DNA from 3 places in the Aminobacter sp. 01T433 genome. Region 3 is predicted to be linked to each of the others. Evidence: predicted binding sites of a transcription regulator. Region 3 holds the regulator's gene; each other region holds the start of a gene.

Region 1 (3,271 bases), on a different contig from region 3:
TCCGTTGAAGGTCGACCGGGATTTCGAAATCACCTTGCTCGCCAATCTGATCACGCTGACGCCTGGCACCTTGTCTGTCGATGTCTCCGACGACCGGCGAACGCTTTTCGTGCACGGAATGGACTGCTCCGACCCCGAACAGGCGCGGCGCGACATAAGCCAGGGTTTCGAGCGTAGAATACTGGAGGCATTCAGATGATGTCTGGAGCTGCTTTCCTGAATATGTGCGCGATCTTTGCGCTTGTTGTTCTCACCATCTCGTTCCTGCTGGTGGTGGTGCGTGTGGTGAAGGGCCCGTCGCTGCCTGACAGGATCCTTGCGCTCGACATGCTCGTTGCCGTTGCGATCGGCTTCATTGCCGTTCTCGGCCTGCGCTCAGGCTTCACGCTTTACGTCGACGTTGCCATCGCACTTGGTCTTGTCGGGTTCCTGGCCACTGTTGCCTTCGCGCGTTTTGTCATGAGCGGCGGTGTCGATGCCAAGGAAGACGAAGCCGAAGAGGAGCGGCCATGATTAGCAGTGTTGGTGATTATCTTGCCGGAACTCTTATCGTGGTTGGCGCGTTGTTTGCCCTGACTGCATCCATAGGTTTGATACGCCTTCCTGACATCTACACACGTATGCATGCAGCCTCGAAGGCCGGAACTGTGGGTTCCTGCCTGATGTTGATCGCACTTGGAGTGCATATTGGCGAATTCGCTACAGCACTTCGCGTGCTGGCAGGTGTGGTGTTCTTTCTGCTGACAGCGCCAATTTCTGCTCATTTGCTTGCAAAAGCGGCATATGCTGCCGGATATCGCATGTGGCCGGGCTCGGTAAGCGACGATCTGGCGGAAACAGTCGATCCATCAAAGAACAACGATCATCTGGTAACTGATCGCTGACAATGACCATCGGTCAGAACTTTCAGCGTTGCGCAACTTGATCTCATATAAAGGCATTACCCTATCAAAAACGTTCATTTGTTAGAGAAGTGTTGAACTCATTGTTCTTGTATCGCAAAGAATAGTGAATTGACTTGTTATAGAGACAGGCTCATTAAAGTGACGGAACGCGAGTCGCAGTGGCAAATTGCGATACAAGAACGCGCCGCATCCCGGTCGAGATATCGGGCAAAAAAACATCCAGTCACATTGGGGCCTGAAGCATATGGATACTTCCGAAACGCCTGCAGCTAGCAACGACACACTGATTGAACTGACCGCCGATGTGGTGGCAGCTTACGTCAGCAACAATCCGGTCCCGGTGGGAGAACTTCCGGGGCTGATCGCCGATGTCCACGCAGCCCTGGGCCGCGTTGGCAACGTCGCCGAGACACCGCCGGCGGACAAGCAGAAGCCAGCCGTCAATCCCAAGCGCTCGGTGCACGACGACTACATTATCTGCCTTGAAGATGGTAAAAAGTTCAAATCCCTCAAGCGTCACCTGATGACGCACTACAATTTGACGCCAGACCAGTATCGCGAAAAGTGGGGCCTTGATGCCAGCTATCCGATGGTGGCGCCCAACTACGCGGCTGCGCGCTCGCAGCTCGCCAAGAAGATGGGCCTGGGCCGCAAGCGCAAGGCCAAGTAACGGCACTTCGAAATACATTCAGCCTGCGGCGCCTTCGGGCGCCGCTTTGCGTTTTGGCCGGTGTCGGCGCGGCCGGAGCGACAAACGTCCCGGCTGATCGGGAAATACGCCCTTCAGCCGGTCTCGTACTTGCTTGAGCGCGATGTGGCGGTTGAGATCGTAGCTCCAATGGCGATTGACGCCTCTGAGCCGCTCGCGCTCGATCGCGCGCTCAAGACGCTTGAGTAGCGCCAATGTCGGTGTCGGCTCTGCGGACAATGCATTCGAAAGCTCGATCCCGCAGCAAAGCTGCAAGGCAGCTCTTTGCCTGGCATCCGTGAGCTCGGTGAGCTTGTCTTTCTTGAAGGCTGCAATTTCACCTGAAAAATCCCGCATCGCGACCTGCCTGCTGTGACTCTGATCAGGCAATCATGCGGGCGGTTTTCAGGGTGGGGAGAAACTGCAGCGATATTTTAGCGCAGAAAAATAAAAATATGAACGATTCCAATGCGTTGATCTTTCGTTCGCCGTGTGCATGTTCATTTTTTGTTCACACCTCGCCGGGTCGCTGTATAAGAACTTATTCCTATCTTTGGTGGGGGACGAGTTTGGTGGGATCCACATCGGCACTATTGGTGAAACGGCAGAACGAGGCGCGAGAAGCTGCGGCGCGGGACGAGCGCTCATCGCTTGATCTCCTTGCCGAAATGCGTCGCGACGAGGTGGTCGAGCGCTGCGATGCGATGATCGATCTGATGGCCGCGCTGTTTGGCGTTCCGAGCAAGGAACTCCGCCGGCTTGGCCGAACGGGCAACGACATCAGCCGTCTCCGGCAGATTGCGATGTATGTCGCCCATGTCGTGTTCCGCTTTACCATGAGCGAGGTTGGCCGGGGTTTCGGACGCGACCGCACGACGGTGCTTTATGCCTGCCATACCGTTGAAGATCTGCGCGACGATGCCGACTTCGACCGGATCGTTGCCCTTGCCGAGCGGGTGGCGATCGCGGCGTTTCGCGACAGGCTGGAGCGCTGAGATGAGCAATGATCTGGTGGATGAAAAGCTGCGGAAACGCGTAATCACGCTGTTGGCCAAGGGCCCCGCCGAATGCGAGCCAGCCGCAGGTGGCGGCAAGGTGCTGCTCGAAAATGACAGGGCCGAGCGGATCGCCGTCGACGCAAAGGTTCTGGCGGCACTTGCCCGAGAGGGCCTTGTCAGCCGCAGTTCCCGAACGGTGCAGCTGTCGCCGGAGGGCAGGGCGGCTGCTCGGCGCCAGGCGAGCGCGGCCGATCCATTCCAGGGGCAGCACCGCGAGCTGGAAACGATCATTGTCGATACAGTGGCCGGGCAGCATGCGGCTTTGATCAACTTGTCGGAATCGCCGCTGAGCCAACTTGTCCGGCGCAAGACCAAGGCGGGTGAGCCGTTTTTGAGCCGGAGCGAATTTGCAGCCGGCGAACGGCTGCGCTCCGACTACACGCGCGGCCAGATCATGCCGCGCATGGGCGCCAATTGGGTGGCGAGTGTGTCGTCCGGCAAGCGCGGTGCCGGCGGCGGGCTGGTCGATCTGACCGATGCGGCCCTTGCCGCGCGTCAGCGTGTCGACATGGCGATCGATGCTGTCGGGCCGGAGCTTTCAGGCGTGCTGATCGACGTCTGCTGCTTCCTCAAGGGCTTGGAGCTGGTCGAGACAGAGCGCAGCTGGCCGGTGCGCTCGG
Region 2 (3,271 bases), on a different contig from region 3:
CCAGCCCGTGACCTTGAACAGCGTCGCGCTCGCCGAACTCGCCCCGGCCAAGATCAACCTTGCACTCCATGTCACCGGCCAGCGCGCCGACGGCTACCATCTGCTCGACTCTCTGGTGGTGTTTGCCGAACTCGGCGACCGCATCACGGTGACTGCCTCAAATGAGGACCGCTTCTTCGTCGACGGTCCGTTCGCTGGCGCTGTGCCGCGCGACGGCGGCAACCTCGTCCTGCGCGCCCGCGACGCACTGCGCGCTGCCTATCCCGCCTACACGGCGCAATCGGTTTCAATCTCGCTCGAAAAGAACCTGCCGGTCGCCTCGGGTATCGGCGGCGGGTCGAGCGATGCGGCGGCCACCTTGCGAGCACTCAAGCAGCTTTGGCGCATCCCTACCGATGCGGCAGCGTTGGCGAATCTCGCCTTGCCGCTCGGCGCCGACCTGCCGATGTGCCTGGCGGGGCGCCCGCTGTTTGCGCGCGGCATCGGCGAACAACTTGAACCTGTCACGCATTTCCCCGCGCTGCATCTGGTGCTGGTCAATCCGGGTGTCGCCGTCGAGACACCGAAAGTATTCCGTGCGCTGGCCTCGCGCGACAACCCCGCCCTTGCGCCGCTCGACAGCGCTGACACGGTGCTCGACTGGCTCGCCACGACCCGCAACGACCTGGAGCCAGCGGCGATCTCGATCGAACCCTCGATCACCGAGGTACTTTTTGCCCTTCGCCGGTCTGGTGCCGCCTTCGCCCGCATGTCGGGTTCCGGCGCCACCTGCTTCGGCATTTACCAGAGTGCCACTGCTGCCTCGCGCGCCGCGGAGGCAATCTCAGGCGAACACCCCAACTGGTTCAGCGCCGCGACCACGACCCGGACCTAGGAGCCCAAGACAATGGCAAGCGAGCCCCGTCCCTTCGTGCCCGTCCGAATAGCGGTACTCACCGTGTCCGACACACGCACGCTGGCCGACGACAGATCGGGCCAGACGCTCGCCGACCGCATCACCGAGACCGGTCATGTGCTGAAGGCACGTGACATCGTCACCGACGACAAGGACCAGATCCGCAACCGCGTCACCACCTGGTCGCTCGATCCCGACATCGACGTGATCATCACCACGGGCGGCACCGGCTTCACCGGCCGCGACGTCACCCCCGATGCGCTTGAGCCGATCTTCGAAAAACGGATGGACGGTTTTTCCGCCCTCTTCCACCGCATCTCCTACGACAAGATCGGCACCTCGACGATCCAGTCACGCGCCACCGGCGGCGTGCTCAACGCCACATTCGTCTTCGTGCTGCCGGGCTCACCTGGTGCCTGCCGCGACGCCTGGGACGGCATCCTCAAGGCGCAGCTCGACTACCGCCACATGCCGTGCAATTTCGTGGAGATCATGCCGCGCCTCGACGAGCACCTCAGGCGAGGCGGCGCCAAGACAGCCTGAAGCTGCTAGCGCTGCGCCACCATAATTTCAGCGTCGAGCGTCTTCATCGCCAGCCCGCGCGCAATGCCTTCAGCATCGGCGCCATTGCGACCGAGAACCGCTGCCTGCTTTTTCGTGATAACCAGCCCCTGCTCCAGCGCGCGCGGCCGTGAGGTCATGCGCTCCCAGAACGGCCGGTTGCTTGCTCTTGAGCGCGTGAAGCGCGCGGCCATCGCCAGCCGGCTCATGTGGCGCACGACGCTCTCGGTCCAGCCCTCGGCAAGGCGCGCGCCGGGCTCGATCAGCAGCAGCCAATCGCTCTTGGCCTGCGCGATGCCTGCCTGAATGCCGCCGCTGGCGACATAGGTGCAGCCGGCATGCTCGGCGACATAGTGGGTCTGGTCAGTCGAGCCGCGGTCGCAGACGATCACCTCGCGCACGACACCTTCGACCGCACCACCGACCAGCGAGGCCAGCGTACGCGCCAGCCCCTCCTCGTCGTCCTTGGTCTCGATCAGAACGCTCAGCATATCTAGCCGCATATCCGAAAGCCGGCCAAAGCGCCAGCTTCGCTGCTCTAACCACAAAGTTCTTGCTTTGTTCTCATTTTCAAAATAGGAATAGTTTCATGCCGAACGAATCGACGGACGGCGCCTTTCCCTTCGGGAGACAGTGAAATGGAACCCATTGCACGGGCCGATATCGCCGCCTTCAAGGGCGGCGGAGCCGGAATGGCCAATGCCATGATCGAGGAAAGCGGCCTGCGCATCAACCACGAGCGCAGGCGCGGCCGTGGCGCGGGCGTCAACCCTTCCGGGCGCTACGAGCCGGTGAGCCGCCACGTCTTCGACGATGGCTGGAGCACGCTTGAGGAGCTGCCGCCTTTCAAGACCGAGGTCCAGGTCGAGAAGCCGCGCACCATCATCACCCGCAACGAGTCGCCCGACATTTCCTTCGACCGCTCGATCAACCCCTATCGCGGCTGCGAGCACGGCTGCGTCTACTGCTTCGCCAGGCCGACCCACAGCTATATGGGCTTGTCGGCTGGGCTCGATTTCGAGTCCAAGTTGTTTGCCAAGCCCGATGCGGCAAAACTGCTCGACCGCGAGCTGTCGAAGGACGGCTACCAGCCGCGCACCATCGCCATCGGCACCAACACCGATCCCTACCAGCCGATCGAAAAGCACTGGCGCATCATGCGCGAAGTCCTCGAAGTGCTGGAGGCGCGCAACCACCCGGTCGGCATCGTCACCAAGTCGGCGATGGTTGTCAGGGACATCGATATCCTCGGCCGCATGGCCGAGAAGGGCCTGGCCAAGGTCGCGCTTTCGGTCACCACGCTCGACCGCATGCTGGCCCGCACCATGGAGCCACGTGCCGCGACCCCGACCAAGCGGCTTGAGGCGATAAGGCAATTGTCCGATGCCGGAATTCCCGTCTCGGTGATGGTCGCCCCGATCATCCCCGGCCTCACCGACCAGGAGATCGAACGCATCCTCGACTCGGCAAAGGCTGCTGGGGCGACCGGAGCCGGCTACGTCATCCTGCGCCTGCCTCTCGAAGTCAGCCCGATCTTCAAGGACTGGCTGCTGCGTCATTATCCCGACAGCTATCGCCATGTGCTGTCGCTGATCCGCTCGATGCGCGACGGCAAGGATTACGATTCGGAGTGGGGCAAGCGCATGAAGGGCAAGGGTCCCTATGCCTGGCAGATAGGCCGCCGCTTCGAGATCGCCGCCCAGCGCCTGGGTCTCAACGCCGTGCGCACACCGCTCAGGACCGACCTGTTTGAAGCCGCGCCCAAGGACCAGCTGCAGCTGACGCTGCTTTGACCTGATACGGCGGATCGCATTG
Region 3 (3,271 bases):
GTCGGACAGGCGGGAGGCGCAAGCACGACCACTTGTGCAGCGGTCATTGCCATCGAAGCTATGGCGCTGGCTTGCCACGGTTGCCATCGGTCTTGTCGCGACATCGCTGATCGCCGGCATTGCCACAAGTGTCTTCGGTGCCTGGCATTTCCAGCGCGTCTCGCCGCTCAGCCTCATTGCCAACCTGGCGGTCATGCCGATCGTCTCGGTGCTGGTGATGCCGTTTGCGGTCCTAGCCGGCATCTTCATGCCGCTTGGTCTCGAAGGGCTATTTCTCGATGTAATGGGCATCGGCCTGAAGGCCATGATCGCCCTTGCAAAGTGGTTCTCCGAGCGTTCGCCCATCGATGCGGTCGGTCTGGTGTCGACCCATGCCGTTGTCTTCGTGACCGCCGCACTGGTCATCGCATCGATCGCCACAACCTGGTTGCGGGTCGCCGCCATGCCATTTGCCGCTCTCGGCGTTCTGTCGCTGGTGGAAACCGAAACGCCTGTCGTCCTCGTCTCCGAAGATGGCCGCCTGGTGGGGGTGCCGATCGGAGACCAAAAGCTCGCGGTCAATCGCGCTCGACCAAACGAGTTCACAGTCGACAATTGGAAACGGACTTTAAAAACCGAGGCGTTTGTCGGCCCCATCCGTATCAACTCCGACGGTTCGACAAATCCGAAGGACTCGGGCAACTCCAGCGATCCAAGCAGCACCGACGAGCCTACTGAATTTGTCTGCAGCGATGGCCTTTGCCTGGTTCAGCATCCATCTGCGGGCTTGATCGCGCATGCTGAACACGCGGCCGCCGCCAGGCGCGTTTGCGCAAAGACTGATCTCATCGTTTTGAAAGACGCCACGACGAAGGACATCTGCCCAGGCTCAACCGTGGCAGTGCTCACCAGCCGCGAACTCGCCCGTCTGGGCAGCGCCGAGATATTCGTGAAGCCGGAATCGGGCAAGAAAAGTCGGCAACTAGAAATCCGCCACGCTGTATCAGAGCCATATCGCCCGTGGCACACGCAGCGCGAATTCTCTCGCGAGGCGAGGGGCCTGCCGCCCTATCAGCGCGCAGTCAAACGCCCGAAATCGCCGGAGACCGCAAAGCCGGCCAAATAGCCGGACCAAACTGAGCAACATCGAACAGGCCGAGACGCGCCGAATCGGCCGTTCAGGAATAGCGGCGGATCAACCCGACAAGCTTGCCCTGGACCTTGACCCTGTCTGGCCCGAAGATGCGGGTCTCGTAGGCCGGGTTGGCAGCCTCGAGAGCAATCGAGGCGCCCTTGCGGCGGAAGCGCTTGAGGGTCGCTTCCTCGTCGTCGACTAGTGCAACAATGATCTCGCCGGGGTTGGCGGTGGTCGAACTGCGAATGACGACTGTATCGCCGTCGAAGATGCCAGCCTCGATCATCGAGTCGCCCTTGACCTCGAGCGCGTAATGCTCGCCGCCCATGATCATATCCGGCGGCACTGCTATCGAATGGGTCTTGTGCTGGATGGCGTCGATCGGCACGCCGGCAGCGATACGTCCCATCACAGGAATGGTCACGGCCGCGCCAGCATCATCGTCATTGCCGGCGGACATGGAGCGCGACGGTTCAGGCCTGCGTCCAAGGCTGCCCTCAATGACGCTCGGCGAGAATTTCCGCGCCGCGTTGAGGCCTGGTGCGATGGAATCGGGCATGCGCAGCACTTCAAGCGCACGTGCCCGATTGGGCAGGCGTCGGATGAAGCCACGTTCTTCGAGTGCCGTGATCAGGCGATGGATGCCAGATTTGGAGGCGAGGTCGAGCGCTTCCTTCATTTCGTCGAAGGATGGCGGGATGCCTGTCTCCTTCAATCGCGAGTGGATGAACAGCAAAAGCTCATGTTGTTTGCGCGTCAGCATCGCCACCCCCGAGGAATCAGAAGAAAAACAAACCCAGAACAAAACACTATCTGTTCCAGTTGTGTTCTGCAACCGTTTATATCTGATGAAGGGAGGAGGCGGTTTCGTTCAGCGCAGCATCATCACGCGGCACGCACTGCCAGATTCGGCGGCTGGTGCGAAGGGTTCACGCATGATGGCGCAATTGGCGTCGGCGAGCGTGCGCAGCATCGACGAATCCTGGACCAGATATGGCGTAACTATGAGGCCGTCAGGCGTCTCGCGTGCAATGGCGCGAACGAAATCCTGGCGCAAATCGTTTGGTGCCATCGCCGTATCGAGCACGGCGTTGCGAATGTCGGGCGCATAGGGCCGCCCGCCAAGCTTCGCCAGCAAAGGCTTCAGGAAGATATGCGCGCAGATCAGGCTGGCGACCGGATTGCCGGGCAGGCCGACGCAACGTGTCTTGACAAGGCGGCCGAACATCAGCGGCTTGCCGGGACGCATGGCGATCTTCCAGAAATCGAGATCCATGCCGAGCCCGGTCAGAACGCCGTGGACCAGGTCGTGGTCTCCGACCGAGGCCCCGCCGAGCGTGACGATGACGTCGGCCTCGGCTTCGAGCGCCTGGGCGATGAGGGCTGAGATGGCATCCTTGCGGTCGGCTGCGATACCGAGGTCAAGCACGCGCGCGCCGACTGACCGGGCGATTGCTCCGACACCATAGGAGTTGGATGCGATGATCTGGTCAGGGCCAGGGTTGCTGCCGGGTGGGAGCAGTTCGTCGCCCGTGGCGATGATGGCGACCAGTGGCGCGCGAACCACTGCCATTGCAGGGTGGTTGGCGGCGGCGATCAGCGACAGGGCCGCAGGATCGAGCACGCGGCCGGCGTCGAGAATCAGATCGCCATGTTTGAAATCGAGACCCTTGGCGCGGATATTGCGTCCAAGAATCGCCGGTTCCAGCACGTCGATCTCGCCATTGCCGATATCGCTGACATTTTCCTGGATGACGACAGTGTCCGCGCCGCTGGGCACAGGTGCGCCGGTGAAAATGCGCACGCTCTCGCCTTGCGCCACAGCGCCTGTGAACTGCTTGCCGGCAGGAGCCTCGCCGATGACCTTCAGCCGTGCCGGCAGGGATGCGATGTCGGCGGCGCGGACAGCGTACCCATCCATGGCCGAGGCATCGAAAGGAGGCTGGGTGCGCAAGGCAAACAACGGGCTTGCCAGCACGCGTCCTGAAGCTTCACTGAGACCGACCGTCTCCCAGCCGCTGGGTTCAGCGCCGTCGAGCAGGCGTTCCAGCGCCTCGGTGACGGGCAGAAGCGCCATCTATTCGACCGCCTTGTAGTCGCCCGACTTGCCGCCGGTCTTTTCGACCAGCCTGATGCCGGAAATCACCATGCCCCGGT

Evidence for each region. Region 3 encodes LexA, which represses DNA repair genes until DNA is damaged. Its sites were predicted from a motif close to TGTTCNNNNTGTGTTCNG; they were not measured.
Region 1: a site for LexA is predicted at 2,091-2,108, ahead of AC1DLV_RS15210 (cytoplasmic protein). Genes of this name have one in related genera too.
Region 2: a site for LexA is predicted at 2,005-2,022, ahead of AC1DLV_RS14395 (PA0069 family radical SAM protein). Genes of this name have one in related genera too.

What each region holds. Positions count from the first base shown of each region.
Region 1 covers NZ_JBFTPR010000007.1:341,457-344,727, forward strand. The annotation lists gene AC1DLV_RS15190 (Na+/H+ antiporter subunit E) at 1-199, shown strand, start outside; gene AC1DLV_RS15195 (cation:proton antiporter) at 196-513, shown strand; gene mnhG (monovalent cation/H(+) antiporter subunit G) at 510-884, shown strand; gene AC1DLV_RS15205 (Ros/MucR family transcriptional regulator) at 1,150-1,575, shown strand; gene AC1DLV_RS15210 (cytoplasmic protein) at 1,594-1,950, opposite strand; gene AC1DLV_RS15215 (helix-turn-helix domain-containing protein) at 2,190-2,588, shown strand; gene AC1DLV_RS15220 (DUF6456 domain-containing protein) at 2,590-3,271, shown strand, end outside.
Region 2 covers NZ_JBFTPR010000007.1:168,642-171,912, reverse strand. The annotation lists gene AC1DLV_RS14410 (4-(cytidine 5'-diphospho)-2-C-methyl-D-erythritol kinase) at 14-874, shown strand; gene moaB (molybdenum cofactor biosynthesis protein B) at 887-1,438, shown strand; gene AC1DLV_RS14400 (glycosyltransferase) at 1,444-1,947, opposite strand; gene AC1DLV_RS14395 (PA0069 family radical SAM protein) at 2,095-3,249, shown strand.
Region 3 covers NZ_JBFTPR010000012.1:150,375-153,645, forward strand. The annotation lists gene AC1DLV_RS20785 (ComEC/Rec2 family competence protein) at 1-1,105, shown strand, start outside; gene lexA (transcriptional repressor LexA) at 1,158-1,877, opposite strand; gene AC1DLV_RS20795 (molybdopterin molybdotransferase MoeA) at 1,986-3,191, opposite strand; gene moaC (cyclic pyranopterin monophosphate synthase MoaC) at 3,192-3,271, opposite strand, start outside.